3 regions of the Rhodococcus sp. NPDC003348 genome follow, and region 2 is predicted to be linked to each of the others. Evidence: riboswitches for the same ligand, from Rfam matches in the RefSeq annotation. Region 2 holds a riboswitch; each other region holds the start of a gene.

Evidence for each region. A riboswitch is a leader RNA that binds a small molecule or an ion and turns the genes downstream of it on or off. The one in region 2 is predicted to bind cobalamin.
Region 1: another riboswitch for cobalamin. It lies ahead of ACWDU4_RS26435 (VWA domain-containing protein); the one in region 2 lies ahead of metE (5-methyltetrahydropteroyltriglutamate--homocysteine S-methyltransferase).
Region 3: another riboswitch for cobalamin. It lies ahead of ACWDU4_RS23710 (cobaltochelatase subunit CobN); the one in region 2 lies ahead of metE (5-methyltetrahydropteroyltriglutamate--homocysteine S-methyltransferase).

The regions. Positions count from the first base shown of each region.
Region 1 is NZ_JBSFRT010000061.1:10,294-16,074, forward strand. It holds gene ACWDU4_RS26435 (VWA domain-containing protein) at 1-1,754, opposite strand, end outside; adenosylcobalamin (AdoCbl) riboswitch at 1,763-1,924, opposite strand; gene mqo (malate dehydrogenase (quinone)) at 2,004-3,545, opposite strand; gene ACWDU4_RS26445 (alpha/beta hydrolase) at 3,665-4,693, shown strand; gene mtr (mycothione reductase) at 4,690-5,781, shown strand, end outside.
Region 2 is NZ_JBSFRT010000008.1:89,307-95,087, reverse strand. It holds gene ACWDU4_RS07815 (multicopper oxidase family protein) at 1-874, opposite strand, end outside; gene ACWDU4_RS07810 (TetR/AcrR family transcriptional regulator) at 1,021-1,620, shown strand; cobalamin riboswitch at 1,741-1,913, shown strand; gene metE (5-methyltetrahydropteroyltriglutamate--homocysteine S-methyltransferase) at 2,108-4,393, shown strand; gene ACWDU4_RS07800 (short-chain fatty acyl-CoA regulator family protein) at 4,462-5,781, opposite strand, start outside.
Region 3 is NZ_JBSFRT010000045.1:45,204-50,984, reverse strand. It holds gene ACWDU4_RS23710 (cobaltochelatase subunit CobN) at 1-3,423, opposite strand, end outside; cobalamin riboswitch at 3,459-3,595, opposite strand; gene cobG (precorrin-3B synthase) at 3,605-4,762, shown strand; gene ACWDU4_RS23700 (precorrin-8X methylmutase) at 4,792-5,418, shown strand; gene cobJ (precorrin-3B C(17)-methyltransferase) at 5,418-5,781, shown strand, end outside.

The sequences.
Region 1 (5,781 bases), on a different contig from region 2:
CGCCGCACCGGATCGGCGCCGCCGGTGGCGCGGCCGTCGGTCAGCGCGACGACCATCGCGCGGCGCTGCGGGTCACGCACCCGCTCCCGCAGCACCACCTCACGGGCTTTCAGGAAGCCCTGCGCGAGTGGGGTTCTCCCACCCGTCCGCAGCGCGTGCAGGCGGCGCACCGCGACGTCGACCGAGGAGGTCGGCGGCAACACGAGTTCCGCGCTCGCGCCGCGAACCGTGATCACCGCGACCTTGTCCCGCCGCTGGTAGGCGTCGCGCAGCAGCGACACCACCGCACCGGTGACCGCGGACAGCCGGTCCCGCGCGGCCATCGAACCGGACGCGTCGACGACGAACACGATCAGGTTGCCCTCGCGTCCTTCCTTGAGCGCACCGCGGATGTCGCCGGGCGCCAACAGCATCCGGCCGTCCCGGCGGCCACGGGCCACCTGGTGCTCGGCTGCGGCGAACAGGGTGCCGACCAGGTGCAGGCCCCGCCCGGGTTCGGTGGTGGCGCGCACGGTGCGACCGCGCGGTGACCGCGACCGCGAACGCCGGCCCGGGGCGCCCTCGCCGACTCCGGGGACGGTGAGCAGCCGAGTCCGGAACTGCGCGGACGGCGCCCCCACCGGGCGTTCGCCGGCCGTGCCGGGGCCGGGCGGGGCCGGGGCATCGGCCTGCGACGGGTCGGACGGGGCGGGGTCACCGCCATCGGACTCGGGCTGCGGGGCGCCGCCGCCGGGACCGTCCGGGTCCGGGTCGGGTTCGGGATCGGGTTGCTGCCGGGCCTGCTCGTCGGCGTCACGCATCGCATCGTCGAGCTGCTGCGGGTCCAGGCCCGGTTCGTCGAACGGGTCGCGGCGACGACGGTGCGGCAGCGTCAGTTCGGCGGCGACCCGCACATCCTGCTCGGCGACCTCGGTCGCGCCGCGCCAGGCGGCGTGCGCGGTGGCGGTGCGCGCCAGGACCAGGTCGGCGCGCATGCCGTCCACGTCGAAGGACGCGCACAGGGCCGCGATGCGGCGCAGTTCGGTGTCGGGCAGTGCGACCTCGGCCAGCGCGCCGCGTGCGGCGGCGATCCGGCCGGCGGTGTCTGCGTCGGCGGCGGCGTACCGGGCGGCGAACCCGGCCGGGTCGGCCTCGAAGTCGAGTCGGCGACGGATCACCTGCATGCGGACGTCGACGTCGCGGGAGGCGGCGACGTCCACGGCCAGACCGAACCGGTCCAGCAGCTGCGGGCGCAGCTCCCCTTCCTCCGGGTTCATGGTGCCGACCAGCACGAACTTCGCCGGATGGGAGTGCGAGACGCCGTCGCGTTCGACATGGACACGGCCCATCGCGGCGGCGTCGAGCAGCACGTCGACGAGGTGGTCGTGGAGGAGGTTCACCTCGTCGACGTAGAGCACGCCGTCGTGCGCGGCGGCCAGCAACCCGGGCTGGAACGCCCGCTCGCCGTCGCGCAGCACCTTCTCCAGGTCGAGGGACCCGACGACCCGGTCCTCCGTCGCACCGACCGGAAGCTCCACCAGGCGGGCAGGGGTGCCGGAGGACGTCGGGGGCAGCAGTGCGGCGAGGGCGCGGACCACCGTGGACTTGGCGGTGCCCTTCTCGCCGCGGACCAGCACGCCACCGATGCCGGGATGGACCGCGCACAGGGTCAACGCCAGGCGCAGCTGGTCCTGGCCGACGATCGCACTGAACGGGAAGCCCGGCTCGGCAGCCGAACCCTGTTGCGGCACGGCGGCCGAATCATGTTGCGCCACGGCGACACTCCCCTCACTCCCCGGTCTCCACGCCGGGGGTCGGACGAAAGGTTCCGCCGCCGCGGCGATCTGACTTCGGACGCGCTCATGGGCCTGCGTCCGTCACAGTGGCGGGACCGTGCCTGATTCACACAGGACTTCCCCGCGGCGGAGAACATCGATGTTCGGTGCCGACTCTATCCGGTGAGACGACACCGGCCGCCACCTGGCCCGGGCGGGCAGGTGACGGCCGGTTGGGGATCCGACGGATCAGGCCGAGGCGGCTGCGGCGACCTCGGCGGGCGCCTCGAGCTCGAGGGCCTTGTTGCTCCAGTCCCACACCTCGCGGAACAGGGACTCGTTGTCCGACAGCTTCAGGCCCAGTGACGGAACCATCTGCTTGAGCTGCGGCTCCCACGCGGTCCAGCGGTCACCGAAGCAGCGCTGCAGGACGTCGAGCATCGCGGGGACCGCGGTCGACGCACCGGGCGAGGCACCGAGCAGGCCCGCGATGGTGCCGTCGGCGGCGTTGATGACCGCGGTGCCGAACTCGAGCACGCCACCGTTGCCCTTCTTGCGGATCACCTGCACGCGCTGGCCCGCGGTGATCAGTTCCCAGTCGCCGCCGGTCGCGCGCGGCACGAACTCGCGAAGGGTCTCGATGCGGTCGTCGGCCGACTGCAGCAGCTCACCGATGAGGTACTTGGTCAGGCCAAGCTCGGTGACGCCGACGCCGAGCATGGACATCAGGTTGTTCGGCTTGATCGAGCCGGGCAGGTCGGTGACCTTGCCGTTCTTGAGGAACTTCGGGGACCAGCCTGCGTACGGGCCGAACAGCAGGCCCTTCTTGCCACCGATGACACGGGTGTCGAGGTGCGGGACCGACATCGGCGGCGCACCGACGGCGGCCTTGCCGTAGACCTTGGCGTTGTGCTGGTCGATGAGCTCGGGGTTGGTGCAGCGCAGGAACTCGCCGGAGACCGGGAAGCCACCGAAGCCCTTGGCCTCGGCGATGCCGGACTTCTGCAGCAGGTGCAGCGCTCCGCCGCCGGCGCCGACGAACACGAACTTCGCGTTCACGGTCTTCTTGTCGCCGGTCCGCTGGTTGACCACCTTGAGCGTCCAGCTGCCGTCGGACTGCTTGGTGATGTTTCGCACGTCGTGACCGAAGTACACGCTGCCGCCGGTCGCGCCGATGTTGCCGAGGAGCTGCTTGGTGAGGGCGCCGAAGTCGACGTCGGTGCCACCCTCGGTCCAGTTCAGGGCGACGGGGTCGGAGAAGTCACGACCATTGGCCATCAGCGGCAGCCGCTTGGTGAACTCGTCCGGGCGCTCGGTGTACTCCATGCCCGCGAACAGCGGGTGGCCGGCGAGGGCGTCGTAGCGGGCCCGCAGGTACTTCACGTTCTCAGCCCCGTGCACGAAGCTCACGTGCGGGATCGGGTTGATGAACTCCTTGGGCTCGGTCAGGATGCCGGCCTCGATCGCGTACGACCAGAACTGGCGCGAGACCTGGAACTGCTCGTTGACGTTGACGGCCTTGGTGATGTCCACCGAGCCGTCCTTGTTCGCAGGCGTGTAGTTGAGCTCGCACAGCGCCGAGTGTCCGGTGCCGGCGTTGTTCCACGGGTCGCTGCTCTCGGCAGCGGCGGCGTCGAGTCGCTCGAACACGCTGATCGACCAGTCCGGCTGCAGCTGCCGGAGGAGCGCTCCGAGCGTGGCACTCATGATGCCCGCACCCACGAGAACTACATCGGTCTTGGTCTGTACCGCGGTGTTGTCTGACACTGGAGAATCGACTTCCTTGTCCATTGGCAGCGGCAGTCGCGCCGACTGCCCGCGCATAGGTTACCTGCGCGTATGAGCAGGGTTTACCTCGCCTCAATTGTGCGCCCCCGGCCGGTCACGAACGACCATTACGATTGTGATTTGTGACTACCTGGGTGCCGGACCTCCTCGGTGACGGCTACGAACAGACGACTCTGCCCCTCGGCGACGACCCCGACGGCGAGGGCGAGGTGGTCGCGACGCTGGTCCGGTACCGCCCGGCGGGCGCGACCCCACGCCGTCGCGCCGTGCTCTACCTGCACGGATTCACCGACTACTTCTTCCAGACGCACGTCGCCGAGCACTTCCACGACCGCGGCTACGACTTCTACGCACTCGATCTGCGCAAGTGCGGCCGGTCACGACGCCCGGACCAGACCCCGCATTTCGTGACGGATCTCGCACTGTACGACGCCGAGCTGGACTGGGCGCTGGAGACGGTCCGCGAGCAGACGCACGGCGGTTCGGTGTTGTTGACCGGGCACTCGACGGGCGGCCTGATCCTGCCGCTGTGGCTGGACCGGGTGAACCGCCGCCCCGGCGGCAGCACCGGCGCCGGCATCGCCGGCCTGATCCTCAACAGCCCGTGGTTCGACCTGCAGGGCCCGTCGTACGTGCGCAGCGCGGGCACGGTCGCGATCCGGACCGTCGGACGACTCAAGGACAGGCTCGAACTCAAGCAACCGCCGATCGACGTGTACGGCCGCACCCTGCACCGCAGTCACGGCGGCGAGTGGGACTACGACCTCGAGTGGAAGCCGTTGCGCGGCTTCGGGGTCACGTTCGGATGGCTGCGCGCGGTCCGGCGGGCGCAGGCCCATCTGCACCACGGGCTCGACATCGGGGTGCCGTCGCTGATCCTGCGGTCGAAGTCGACCCACTACTCGATGCGGTACACCGAGAAGTCGGAGGTCGCGGACCTGGTGCTCGACGTCAAGCAGATCGCGCGCTGGGCCGGATGCCTCGGCGACCGCACCACGATCGTCCCGATCGAGGGAGCCCGGCACGACGTGTTCCTGTCCCGGGAGGTGCCGCGCAAGCAGGCGTTCGACGAGGTGGACCAGTGGCTGGGCTGGCTCGAAGCGCAGGGCGTCCCGGAGGGACAGGGCATCTCGGAAGGACAGGGCACGTGACGCACTTCGACCTGGCGATCATCGGATCCGGTTCCGGCAACACCATTCTCGACGAGAGGTTCGCGGACCTGAAGGTCGCGATCTGCGAAGGCGGCACCTTCGGCGGCACCTGCCTGAACGTGGGGTGCATCCCGACGAAGATGTTCGTCTACGCAGCCGAGGTCGCCCGTACCGTGCGCGACGCCGCCCGGTACGGCGTCGACGCCCACGTCGACAAGGTGCGCTGGCCCGACATCGTGGGCCGGGTCTTCGACCGGATCGACCCCATCTCGGCGGGCGGCGAACGCTACCGCCGCGACGAGAACCCGAACACCACGCTGTTCTCCGGCTACGCCACCTTCACGGGTCCGCGGACGATCAGCACCGGCACCGGCGAGGTGATCACCGCGGACCAGGTCGTGATCGCGGCCGGGTCGCGGCCGATCATCCCCGACGAGGTCGCCCGCAGCGGCGTCCCGTACGTCACCAACGACGACATCATGCGGCTGCCCGAACTCCCGGGGCACCTGGTGATTCTCGGCAGCGGATTCATCGCATCCGAGTTCGCGCACGTGTTCTCGGCCCTCGGCAGCCGGGTGTCGATCATCGGGCGCGGCGAGCGTCTGCTGCGCGACCTCGACGCGGACGTCTCCCAGCGGTTCACCGACCTCGCGCGCGGCAAATGGGATGTGCACCTGGGCAATCCGGCCGTCGAGGTGCGGGGCCGCGAGGGCGCCGTGGAGGTCGTGCTCGCGGACGGCACCGTCGTCGCAGGCGACACCCTGCTCGTCGCGACCGGTCGCACCCCGAACGGCGACCGGCTCGGCGCCGAGACCGCCGGCATCGAGGTGGACGCCCTCGGCCGGGTGACCGTCGACGAGTTCCAGCGCACCACCGCGGAGGGTGTGTTCGCGCTCGGCGACGTGTCGTCACCGCACCAGCTCAAGCATGTCGCCAACCACGAGGCCCGGGTGGTGCAGGCGAATCTGCTGCGCGACGCCTGGAGCGAGGGCGCCGACCTGGTGCGGACCGACCACCGGTTCGTCCCGTCGGCGGTGTTCACCGATCCGCAGATTGCCTCTGTCGGGCTCACCGAGGAACAGGCCCGC
Region 2 (5,781 bases):
CCCCGTTCACCAGGCCGAGATCTCCGACGGCACCGCCCTCCCACGAACCGGAGGGGACGACAGGCGTCGACCGCAGGCTCAGGCCGCCGTCGGCACGGAGAATCCGCTCTTGCAGGATCAGCGGCATCTCGAACTCGCCGGCGGGTAGGCCCAGGGGATTGTCGGCGGTTCCGGTGTCGAAGCGGTCGCGCAGGAAATAGGTGCCGGCGAGACCGGCGTACACGTTGGCGCGGGTGATGCCCATGGCGTGATCGTGATACCAGAGGTGCGCGGCCTCTTGGTGATTCGGAAACAGGTGCGTCAGCGTGGTGCCCGGATGGATCAGTTGCTCGGCGTGGCCGTCGCTGTCGGGTGGGGTCTCCCCGCCGTGCAGGTGCAGCACGATCGGCGGGGACGACCGGTAGGTCTCGGAGACGCCGTGCAGGCTGGTGTCGAGATCCGTGGCGAGCGGATGGCCCTGGATCTCGTTGGTCACCTCCATCACGACGGGTTGGTCGACGTGGGCCTCGATCGTCGGGCCGAGGTACGAGACGGCGGTGTCGTCGACCCGGTAGGCGAGTGTCGAGGCCGGGCCGTGGTCGGGGTGGAACCGATGGGAGGCGTTGACCGCGGCGACTCGGAGCCTCGAACCGGACACCGTCGGCAATGGTTCGAGGCCGGCACGGAACGGTGTCGTCGGCGGTGAATGGAAGAGCAGCGGGCTCTTGAACCCGCCGGTCTGGGCGCTCCCCGTCGCGACCGGACGTGCCACGCCGAGCCCGAACGCGACTCCGCCGACTCCGAGTGCGCGCAACACACTTCGGCGTCCAATTGCCCGTCCCTGCACGGTGACACCCCTTGTCGAGACTCTCGGTTCCCTCGGACCGAGGACCATACCGCACTGTATGGTATGGACCGGGGTTTGTGTGGAGATTCGCCGCACACGTGCGCGGTGTGCCGGGATTGCTCACCGAACGGTTCGTGAACGGGCCGCGGGCGCCGTAGCTTGGAATGGCAGTGCGGCATTCGAAGAGAGGCGAGATGGTGGCGAAACAGGGCGTGGCGGGTGCGAAGAAGCCGGCCCGCGCCGCCGGTGGCAAGGCCAGGCTGTCCGTCGACGACTGGATCGAGGCAGCCCTCGACCTACTGGTCCGGGAGGGTGTCACGGGGGTGAAGATCACCCGGCTGTGCGAGGAGCTCGGCGTCACCAAGGGCAGCTTCTACTGGCACTTCACCGACATCGACCACCTGATGAAGGCGGTGGCCGATCGGTGGTGCGAGATCCAGAACGAGACGCTGCAGGCGCTCAAGGAGACGACGTCGATCCCCGGCGACCAACGACTCGAGGCGATGGCCGCGCAATTGACCTCGCAGCGCGGCTGGGCGGTCGAGGTCGCGGTCCGGGACTGGGCGCGCAGCGACGCACAGGTCGCCGATTCCGTTGCCCGACTGGACAACCAGGTGTTCGCCGTCGTCCAGAGCGCTCTCCTCGACCTGGGATTCGACGCGGAGGAGGCCCGGCTGCGCAGCGGGGTGCTGGTCTACGCGGGTGTCGGATTCCTGCACGCGCGCGACCACCTGCCCGAGCCGACGGTGGACGAACTGCGGCGCATCTTCGCGCTCCTCACCGCCCGAGACTGACGACCTCGACCGGCTGAGGGGCCTGTCGCAACCCGATCGCGCCCGGCTATTGTCGTCGGTGCAGTCGGTTCGCCGCGTCCCGGTCATGAGGAGCCCCTAAGCACGGAGCGCGGCGTCGAATCCCGGTCGAGCACGCTCGGTCGGGGTGAGAGGGAACCCGGTGAGAATCCGGGACTGTCCCGCAGCGGTATGCAGGAACGACCGCCGTCATCAGCACTGGGCATCCCGCCCGGGAAGCGACGGCCAGTAGGTCGGGTCGAGTACGACCCGGTGCCCGCGAGTCCGAAGACCTGCCCTCTGCGCCGGGCACGCCGTGCCCGGCGGTTCGCCGCCTCGTGGATCGGGCGGGTGGGCCTGCATGCGGCACAGTGCCGTCCCCGTCGTGGGCGGTATCGGCTGCTGCCCGACCTCGGGCGGCAGGTGGGCTTCGTCAGGTGTACCCGTCTCTCGGCGGCGGCCACACCTACGCACGCCATGGAGCACTTTCGTGACCGCAACACCTGACGATCAGCCTCGTTTCACCGCGACGGTGCTGGGATCGCCGCGGATCGGGCCGCGCCGCGAACTCAAACGCGCAGTCGAGTCCTACTGGGCCGGACGAATCGACCGCGCCGCACTGGACGACGTGGCCCGGACGCTGCGCGCCCAGACGTGGGCGCAGCTGCAGGACGCCGGGTTGGACTCGGTTCCGGTGGGTACGTTCTCCTACTACGACCAGGTCCTGGACACCGCCGCGATGCTCGGTGCCCTGCCCGCTCGGGTACAGGGGATCTCGGACCCGCTCGACCGCTACTTCGCCGCGGCCCGCGGCACCGCGGACGTCGCGCCGCTCGAGATGACCAAGTGGTTCGACACCAACTACCACTATCTGGTCCCCGAAATCGGGCCCGGGACGACCTTCGCGCTGGACCCGGGCAAGGTGCTCGGCGAGCTGGAAGAGGCCCTGGCGCAGGGTGTCCCGGCGCGGCCCGTCGTCATCGGACCCGTCACCTTCCTGCTGCTGTCGAAGGGTGTCGACGGTGCCGACGAGCTGCTCGGCCGGATCGACGAGCTGGTTCCGCTGTACCAGGACCTGCTGGGGCAGCTGTCCCGGGCGGGCGCGACCTGGGTGCAGATCGACGAACCTGCCCTCGTCACCGACCGCACCGATGCCGAGATCGAGACGGCCCGCCGGGTCTACGAGCAGCTGTCCGCGTCCGCGGAGCGACCGGCGATCCTCGTCGCCTCCTACTTCGGGGACCTCGGTCCGGCGCTACCCGCGCTGGCGAGCACCGCCGTCGAGGCGATCGCCGTCGACCTCGTCGCGGGCAACCCCGACGCCGGCGCGTGGTCGGTGCCCGCGCTGGCGGACAAGCTGGTGGTCGCCGGCATCGTCGACGGGCGCAACGTCTGGCGCACCGACCTCGACCGCGCCCTGGCCTCCCTCGGTGCACTCCTCGGGTCGGCCGGCGCGCTTGCGGTGTCGACCTCGTGCTCGCTGCTGCACGTGCCATACGGACTCGACGCGGAATCGAACCTCGACGAGGCCCTGCGCTCGTGGCTGGCGTTCGGAACGGAGAAGATCTCGGAGGTCGCGACCCTCGCGACCTCCCTGGCCCAGGGCCGCGACGCGGTGGCCGCGGCGTTCGAGGCGTCCGAGGCCGCTGTCGCATCGCGGACGAGCGACCCGCGTCTGCGCAACGACGAGATCCGGCGCCGGCTCGACGAGATCGCCGGCGAGGCCGGTCGTGCATCTGCCCCTCAACGTCGGGAACTGCAGTCGCAGCGGCTGGGTCTGCCGCTGCTGCCGACCACCACGATCGGCTCGTACCCGCAGACCTCGCGTATCCGGGTCGCTCGTGCGGAGCTGCGCTCGGGCACGATCGACCAGGCCGAGTACGTTGCGCGGATGCGCGCCGAGATCGCGGACGTCATTGCGCTGCAGGAGAAGCTGGGCCTGGACGTGCTGGTGCACGGCGAGTCGGAGCGCAACGACATGGTGCAGTACTTCGCCGAGCAGCTCGACGGTTTCGCGGCCACCGAGTTCGGGTGGGTGCAGTCCTACGGCTCCCGATGCGTGCGTCCGCCGATCCTCTTCGGTGACATCTCCCGCCCGCGTCCGATGACCGTCGACTGGACCGGATACGCGCAGTCGCTCACCGACAAACGGGTCAAGGGCATGCTCACCGGTCCGGTCACGATCCTCGCGTGGTCGTTCGTTCGGGACGACCAGCCGCTGGCGGACAGTGCGCGTCAGATCGCGCTCGCCATCCGCGACGAGGCGGTCGATCTCGAAGCGGCCGGGGCGGTGATCGTACAGATCGACGAGCCCGCGCTGCGGGAGCTCCTGCCTCTGCGGATCGCCGACCAGCGTGCGTACCTGGACTGGTCGGTGGGGGCATTCCGGCTGGCGAGCTCGGGAGTGGCCGATCACACCCAGATACACACCCATCTGTGCTACTCGGAGTTCGGTGAGGTCATCGACGCGATCGCGGGCCTGGATGCGGACGTCACCTCGATCGAGGCGGCCCGCTCGCACATGGAGGTGCTCGGCGACCTCAACGCGGTCGGGTTCGACCTGGGCGTCGGTCCCGGTGTCTACGACATCCACTCGCCGCGGGTCCCGTCCGCCGACGAGATCGCGGAATCCCTGCGCGAGGCGCTGAAATCCGTTCCGGCCGAGCGTCTGTGGGTCAATCCGGACTGCGGCCTCAAGACCCGCGGGCCCGTGGAGGTGGAGGCGTCGCTGCGCAACATGGTCGAGGCGACCGTCGCCGTCCGCAGCGAACTCTAGGCGCCTGCGGCACCTGTGCGCGAGTTTGGCAGCGGGAGTTACCGCACTCGCGCACAGGTGCCGAGCGCCTACGGGTAGGGCAGCCGGCTGCTGAGGTTCACGTCCACCCGGGTCGACCGGCCGATCTGCGGGAACGCACGCTGCGCGCAGTCCGTTCGCTCGCAGATCTTGCAGCCGGCGCCGATCGGCACCGGGGACATTCGGTCGTCCAGTCGCAGGCCGCGCGAGTAGACGAGCCGCGCGGCATGGGTGATGTCGCAGCCCAGACCGACGGCGAAGCTGCGCTGCGGCGTTCCGTACGGCCCGGCACCGTCGTCCGTCGTGCGCGCGATCCACAGGTATGTGCGGCCGTCGGGCATCTGCGCCACCTGGGTGACGATGCGCCCCGGTGTGCCGAATGCGTCGTGCACCACCCACAGGGGGCAGCTCCCGCCGACGCGTGAGAAATGGAAGGCCGTGGCGGACTGTCGTTTCGAGATGTTTCCGGCTCGGTCGGTCCGGACGAAGAAGAACGGCACTCCGCGCCTGGTCGGGCGCTGCATCGTCGACAGCCGGTGGCAGACCGTCTCGAACCCGACCTCGAATTGCAATGCGAGCATCTCGATGTCGTAGTTCAGTTGCTCGGCCGCGTCGAGAAGCAGGTTGTACGGCAGCAGGAGTGCACCTGCGAAGTAGTTCGCCAGACCGATCCGCGCCAGTTCCCGGGCGTTGTCGCTCAACCCGACCGCCGATGCGACCTGCCGATCGATCTCCGTTGCCTGGGTGAGGAATGCCAGTTGCGTGGCGATCTGAAAGGCCCGCTGGCCCGCAGTGAGGTGGCGGGACAGCGTCAGGATCCGATTGGTCGCGTCGTACAACCGTTTCGGGCCCGGGCGGTCCGGGGGATCGGTGCGCAGCCGCACGACGATGTCGTGTTCCGATTCGAGGAGAGCGGTCAACTGGGTGTCCAGTGAGCCCAGGCGGAGGCCGCTTCCGGCGAACAGGCGCTCGGCGGCGTCGTCGAGTTCGGCGATGTGGTTGTGCCTGTCGTAGAAGAAGTCTCGCACCTCCTCGAACGGCATGGGGAGCGATTGTCCTGCGCCCGACTCGGACGGGGTGGCCAGGTGCGCGCTGTACTGTTCCAGTTGCTCGGTCGCCGCCAGGAGACGACGGTGCACGTTCACCAGCGCCGTGCCGATCTCCGGCATGCGCGCGACGAACTCTTCGACGAGGGTCGGCGTCGGTGGCGTCGTCCCCATCGCCGCGAGGACCTCTTGGAGATCCGCTGCGAGGCGGGCGTCTTCCTCCGCCGCGAAGAACTGGGCGTCCAGGTTGAACGTGGCGTTGAGCTTGAGAAGCACCGCCACCGTCAACGGGCGCTGGTCGTTCTCGATCTGATTCACGTAGCT
Region 3 (5,781 bases), on a different contig from region 2:
GACGTTGGTGGTGGCGTCGTACCCGAACAGGTAGTCCACCGTCGCGGCCATCTCGAAGGCGCCCTTGTAGCCGTGGCGGCGCATCGCCTCGAGCCAGCGCGGATTGACCACCCGCGCCCGGAACACCCGCGACGTCTCCTCCGAGAGGGTGCGGGTGCGCACCGCGTCCGGTCGGGTGCTGTCGCCGATGTACGCCTCCGGGTCCTTGCCGGTCAGCGCGCGCACGGTCGCGACCATGCCGCCGTGGTACTGGAAGTAGTCGTCGGAGTCGGCGATGTCGTGCTCGCGGGTGTCGGTGTTCTTGGCCGCGACCGCGATTCGCCGGTACGCCGTCCGCATGTCGTCCGCGGCCGGGGCGCCGTCGAGGCCGCGACCGTACGCGTAGCCGCCCCAGGTGGTGTACACCTGCGCCAGATCGGCGTCGCCGCGCCAGGACTTCGAGTCGATCAGCTGCAGCAGCCCGGCACCGTAGGTGCCCGGCTTGGACCCGAAGATGCGGGTGGTGGCGCGTCGCTCATCGCCGTGCTCGGCGAGATCCGCCTGCGCGTGGGCCCGGACGAAGTTCTGCTCGGCCGGTTCGTCGAGCGCCGAGACCATCCGGACGGCGTCGTCGAGGAGCGCCAGCACGTGCGGGAACGCGTCCCGGAAGAAGCCGGAGATCCGGACCGTCACGTCCACGCGGGGCCGGCCCAGTTCGGCGAGCTCGATCACCTCGAGCCGGGTGACACGGCGGGACGCCTCGTCCCACACCGGCCGGACGCCCAGCAGCGCAAGCACTTCGGCGATGTCGTCACCCGAGGTGCGCATCGCCGAGGTGCCCCACACGCTCAGACCCACCGACGTCGGGTACTCGCCGTGATCGGCGAGATAACGCGCGAGCAGCGACTCCGCCATCGCCTGCCCGGTCTCCCACGCCAGCCGGGACGGCACGGCCTTCGGGTCCACCGAGTAGAAGTTGCGGCCGGTGGGCAGCACGTTCACCAGTCCGCGCAGCGGCGAACCGCTGGGGCCCGGTTCGATGAACCGGCCGTCGAGCGCGCGCAGCACCTGGTCGATCTCACGACCGGTGCCGCGCAGCCGCGGCACCACCTCCGCGGCGGCGAACTCGAGCACCCGGACGACGTCGGCACCGTGCTCGGCACCGACCTCCTTGGCGGCGGCGGGATCCCAGCCCGACCGCTGCAGCGCGGCGACCAGGCCGTGGGCGAGTTCCTCGATCTGGTCGACTCGTCCGCGGGCCTCGTCACCGGCCTCGCTCAGACCGAGTGCCTCCCGCAGTCCGGGGACGGTTCGTTCGCCGCCCCACATCTGCTTCGCGCGCAGTACCGCGAGAACGAGTTCGACCTCGGCGGCCCCCACGGGCGCCTGCCCGAGCACGTGCAGCCCGTCGCGGATCTGCACGTCCTTGATCTCGCACAGCCAGCCGTCGACGTGCAGCAGCATGTCGTCGAACACGTCCTCCTCGGGGCGTTCGGCCAGGCCGAGGTCGTGGTCCATCTTCGCCGCCCGCATCAGCGTCCAGATCTGCTGGCGGATCGCGGGCAGCTTCGACGGGTCGAGGGCGGAGATGTTCGAGTGCTCGTCGAGCAGCTGCTCGAGCCGGGAGATGTCGCCGTACGACTCGGCGCGCGCCATCGGCGGGATCAGGTGATCGACCAGGGTGGCGTGCGCGCGGCGCTTGGCCTGGGTGCCCTCGCCCGGGTCGTTGACCAGGAACGGGTAGATCAGCGGCAGCTCGCCGAGCGCGGCGTCGGTGCCGCACGAGGCGGACATGCCCAGGGTCTTGCCGGGCAGCCACTCCAGGTTGCCGTGCTTGCCGAGATGCACGATCGCGTCCGCTTGGAAACCTCCGGCACCCGCATCAGCTGCGATCCACCGGTACGCCGCCAGGTAGTGGTGGCTCGGCGGCAGGTCGGGGTCGTGGTAGATCGCGACCGGGTTCTCCCCGAACCCGCGGGGCGGCTGCACCATCAGCACCACGTTGCCGACCCGCAGCGCCGCGATCACGATCTCGCCGTCCGGGTCGGACGTCCGGTCGACGTACAGTTCGCCGGGCGCCGCGCCCCAGTGCTCTTCGACGGCCTCGCGGAAGTCCGCGGGCAGAGTCGCGAACCAGTCGCGGTAACGGGCCGCGGAGATGCGAATCGGGTTGCCCTCCAACTGCTCCGCCGTCAACCAGTCCGGGTCCTGTCCGCCGGCCGCGATCAGTGCGTGGATCAGCGCGTCACCGTCACCGGCCGCGAGGCCGGGCAGCGCGTCCTCCCCGTCCGCCGGGCCGAGGTCGTATCCGGCCTCGCGCATCGCGGCCAGCAGCGCGATCGCGCTGGCCGGGGTGTCCAATCCGACGGCGTTGCCGATCCGGGCGTGCTTGGTCGGGTACGCCGACAGCATCAGCGCGATCCGCTTGTCCCGGTTGGGAACGTGCCGCAGCCGCGCATGCCGGACGGCGATCCCGGCCACCCGGGCGGCACGCTCGGCGTCCGGTACGTAGGTGGTCAGTCCGTCCTCGTCGATCTCCTTGAACGAGAACGGGACCGTGATGATCCGGCCGTCGAACTCGGGCACCGCGACCTGCGTCGCGACATCCATCGGGGACAGGCCGTCGTCGTTCGACTCCCACGCCTCCCGGCTGCCGGTCAGGCACAGGCCCTGCAGGATCGGCACGTCCAGCGCGGCGAGCGCGCTGACGTCCCACGACTCGTCGTCCTCCCCCGCGGACGCGCCCGCAGGCCTGCTGCCGCCGGCCGCGAGCACCGTCACGACCATCGCGTCGACGGCGCCCAGGACGTCGAGCAGTTCCGGTTCCGCGGTGCGCAGCGAGGCACAGAAGATCGGCAGGGCCCGGGCGCCGCGGTCCTCGATCGCGCGGCAGAGCGCCTCGACGTAGGCGGTGTTCCCGGCGAGATGCTGCGCGCGGTAGTAGAGCACCGCCACGGTCGGGTTCCGTGATGTCACATTGGGGGTCGTCAGGTGACCCGATGTGACATCAGGGAACCCGGGACGGTCGAGGTGTCCCCACGTCGGGGTGTGCGCCGGGGCCTCGAACCCGACGCCGGTCAGCAGCACCGTGTCCGAGAGGAACCCGTGCAGGTGCGCCAGGTTCGCCGCGCCGCCCTCGGCGAGATAGGTGTGCGCCTGCGCCGCCACCCCGGCAGGCACCGTGGACAGTTCCATCAGTTCCGCGTCTGGTGCGAGTTCGCCGCCGAGCACGACGGTGGGCTTCCCGGCGGCGAGGACCGCGTCCAGGCCCTCCTCCCAGGCCCGGCGGCCGCCGAGGATGCGGACGATCACCAGGTCGACGCCGTCGATCAGCCCGGGCACGTCGTCGACGAGCAGCCGCGCGGGGTTCGCCCACCGGTAGTCGGCGCCACTGGCTCGTGCACTGAGCAGGTCGGTGTCGGACGTCGACAGCAACAGGATCACAGGGCTGGCCTCCTCGGGGTTTCGCGCCCCACTCGGTTCGGTGGGCAGCGTCGGAGGGTCTGACTCCCCGGGAACACCCGGGTCACAGTGGCGCGACCGCACCGGATTTGCACCGGTTTCCTCACGAGCTGCCGCAATCGCCGCTGATGCTACCGGCACGGCCCCCGTAGGCTGGTGGGTGATGTCCGATACCGAATCCGCACCTGCCCGGTCCCGACCCGACGCCTGTCCAGGGGCTCTTCAGGTGCACGAGGCCGCCGACGGCGCCCTGTCCCGGGTCCGGCTGCCCGGCGGCGCGATCACCGCAGCTCAGTTGCAGGTCCTCGCGGACGCGTCCCGCGACCTCGGCAACGGGGAGCTCGAACTCACCTCCCGCGGCAACATCCAGCTCCGCGCGGTCGCCGACCCCGACGCGTTCGCGGGCCGGCTCCGTGAGTCGGGGTTGCTGCCGTCGCCTACCCACGAACGGGTGCGGAACATCCTCGCCACCCCGTTGTCCGGGCGGATCGGCGGACTCGTCGACGTCCGCGGCTGGGTGCGGGCGCTGGACGCCGGGCTGTGCGGGGACCCGCGCCTCGCGGACCTGCCGGGCCGGGTGCTCTTCACGCTCGACGACGGCCGCGGCGACGTCTCCGCGCTGAGCGCCGACCTCGGGCTCCATGCGGTTTCCCCGGACCAGGTGGCGCTGGTGCTCGCCGGCGCCGACCACGGGGTGCGGCTGCCCGCCGACGACGGGGTCGCGATGCTGCTGGACGCGGCGCGGGCGCTGCACGAGATCCGCGGCACGCGGTGGCGTCTGCACGAGATCGACGGCGGACCGCGGCTGCTGCTCGATCGGCTGGGCCTCGGGGCGACCGCCGAGCCGATCGCCTTGACCGGACCCGAGTCCGCGGGTCCGATCGGCTGGCTCGATCAGCCCGACGGCGGGGTCACCCTCGCCGCCGGCGTGCGGTTCGGGGTGCTGCCTGCGCGCCTGGCGGACTTCCTGGTCGCCGTGGAGGCACCGATCACGGTCACGTCGTGGCGGTCGATCCTGCTGCACGACCTCGACGAAGGGGTCGCCGAACAGGTCGTCCGCGTCCTCGCCCCGATGGGCCTGATCTTCGACGCGAACTCGACGTGGCTGCAGGTCAGCGCCTGCACGGGCAGGCCAGGCTGCGCGAAGTCCCTCGCGGACGTGCGGGGCGATGCGACCGACGCCGTCCAGTCCGGTCGACTTCCCGCGGAGGGCCGCCAGCACTGGTCCGGGTGTGAGCGGCGGTGCGGCCGGCCGCGTGGCGAGGTGACCGACGTCGTCGCCACCGGCGACGGCTACCGGGTGGACCCACCCGCACGCTGAGCGTGGATCGCCCCATATCGTGGGGAGCCATGACCGACTACATCCGCGACGGAGCCGAGATCTACCGTCAGTCCTTTGCCACGATCCGGGCCGAGGCCGACCTCACCCGGTTCCCCGCGGACGTCTCACAGGCCGTCGTGCGGATGATCCACGCCTGCGGTCAGGTCGACCTCGTCGACGACGTCGCGTTCACGCCCGGCGTGGTGTCCGCGGCCCGCGCCGCGCTCCGCAACGGGGCGTCGATCTTCTGTGACGCGACGATGGTGTCGTCGGGGGTGACGCGAAAGCGCCTGCCCGCCAGGAACGATGTCGTGTGCATGCTCGGCGATCCGCGGGTGCCGGTGATCGCCGACCGTCTCGGCAACACCCGCTCGGCGGCGGCGCTGGAATTGTGGGGGCCCAAGCTGGAAGGTGCGGTCGTCGCGATCGGCAACGCCCCCACCGCGCTGTTCCACCTACTCGACATGATCGACCAGGGCGCACCGAAGCCGGCGGCGATCATCGGCTGCCCGGTCGGATTCATCGGTGCCGCCGAGTCCAAGGAGGACCTGATCCTCCGCGCCGGCGACATCGAGTACATCGTGGTGCGGGGACGCCGTGGCGGCAGCGCGATCACCGCCGCCGCACTGAACGCGATCGCCAGCGAGGTCGAGTGATGGCGGGCAAACTCTTCGGCATCGGTCTCGGCCCCGGCGACCCGGAACTGGTCACCGTCAAGGCCGCGCGGATCATCGGCGAGGCCGACGTCATCGCGTTCCACAGCGCCCGTCACGGCCGCAGCATCTCCCGCGCCGTCGCCGCCCCGTACATGCGCGAGGGACAGCTCGAGGAGCACCTGGTCTACCCGGTGACCACCGAGACCGTCGACCATCCAGGCGGCTACCAGGGCGCGATCGACGACTTCTACGCGGAGGCGTCGGAGACCCTCGCCGCGCATCTCGCCGCGGGCCGGACGGTCGCCCTGCTCGCCGCCGGGGATCCGCTTTTCTACAGCTCCTACATGCACATGCACAAGCGAC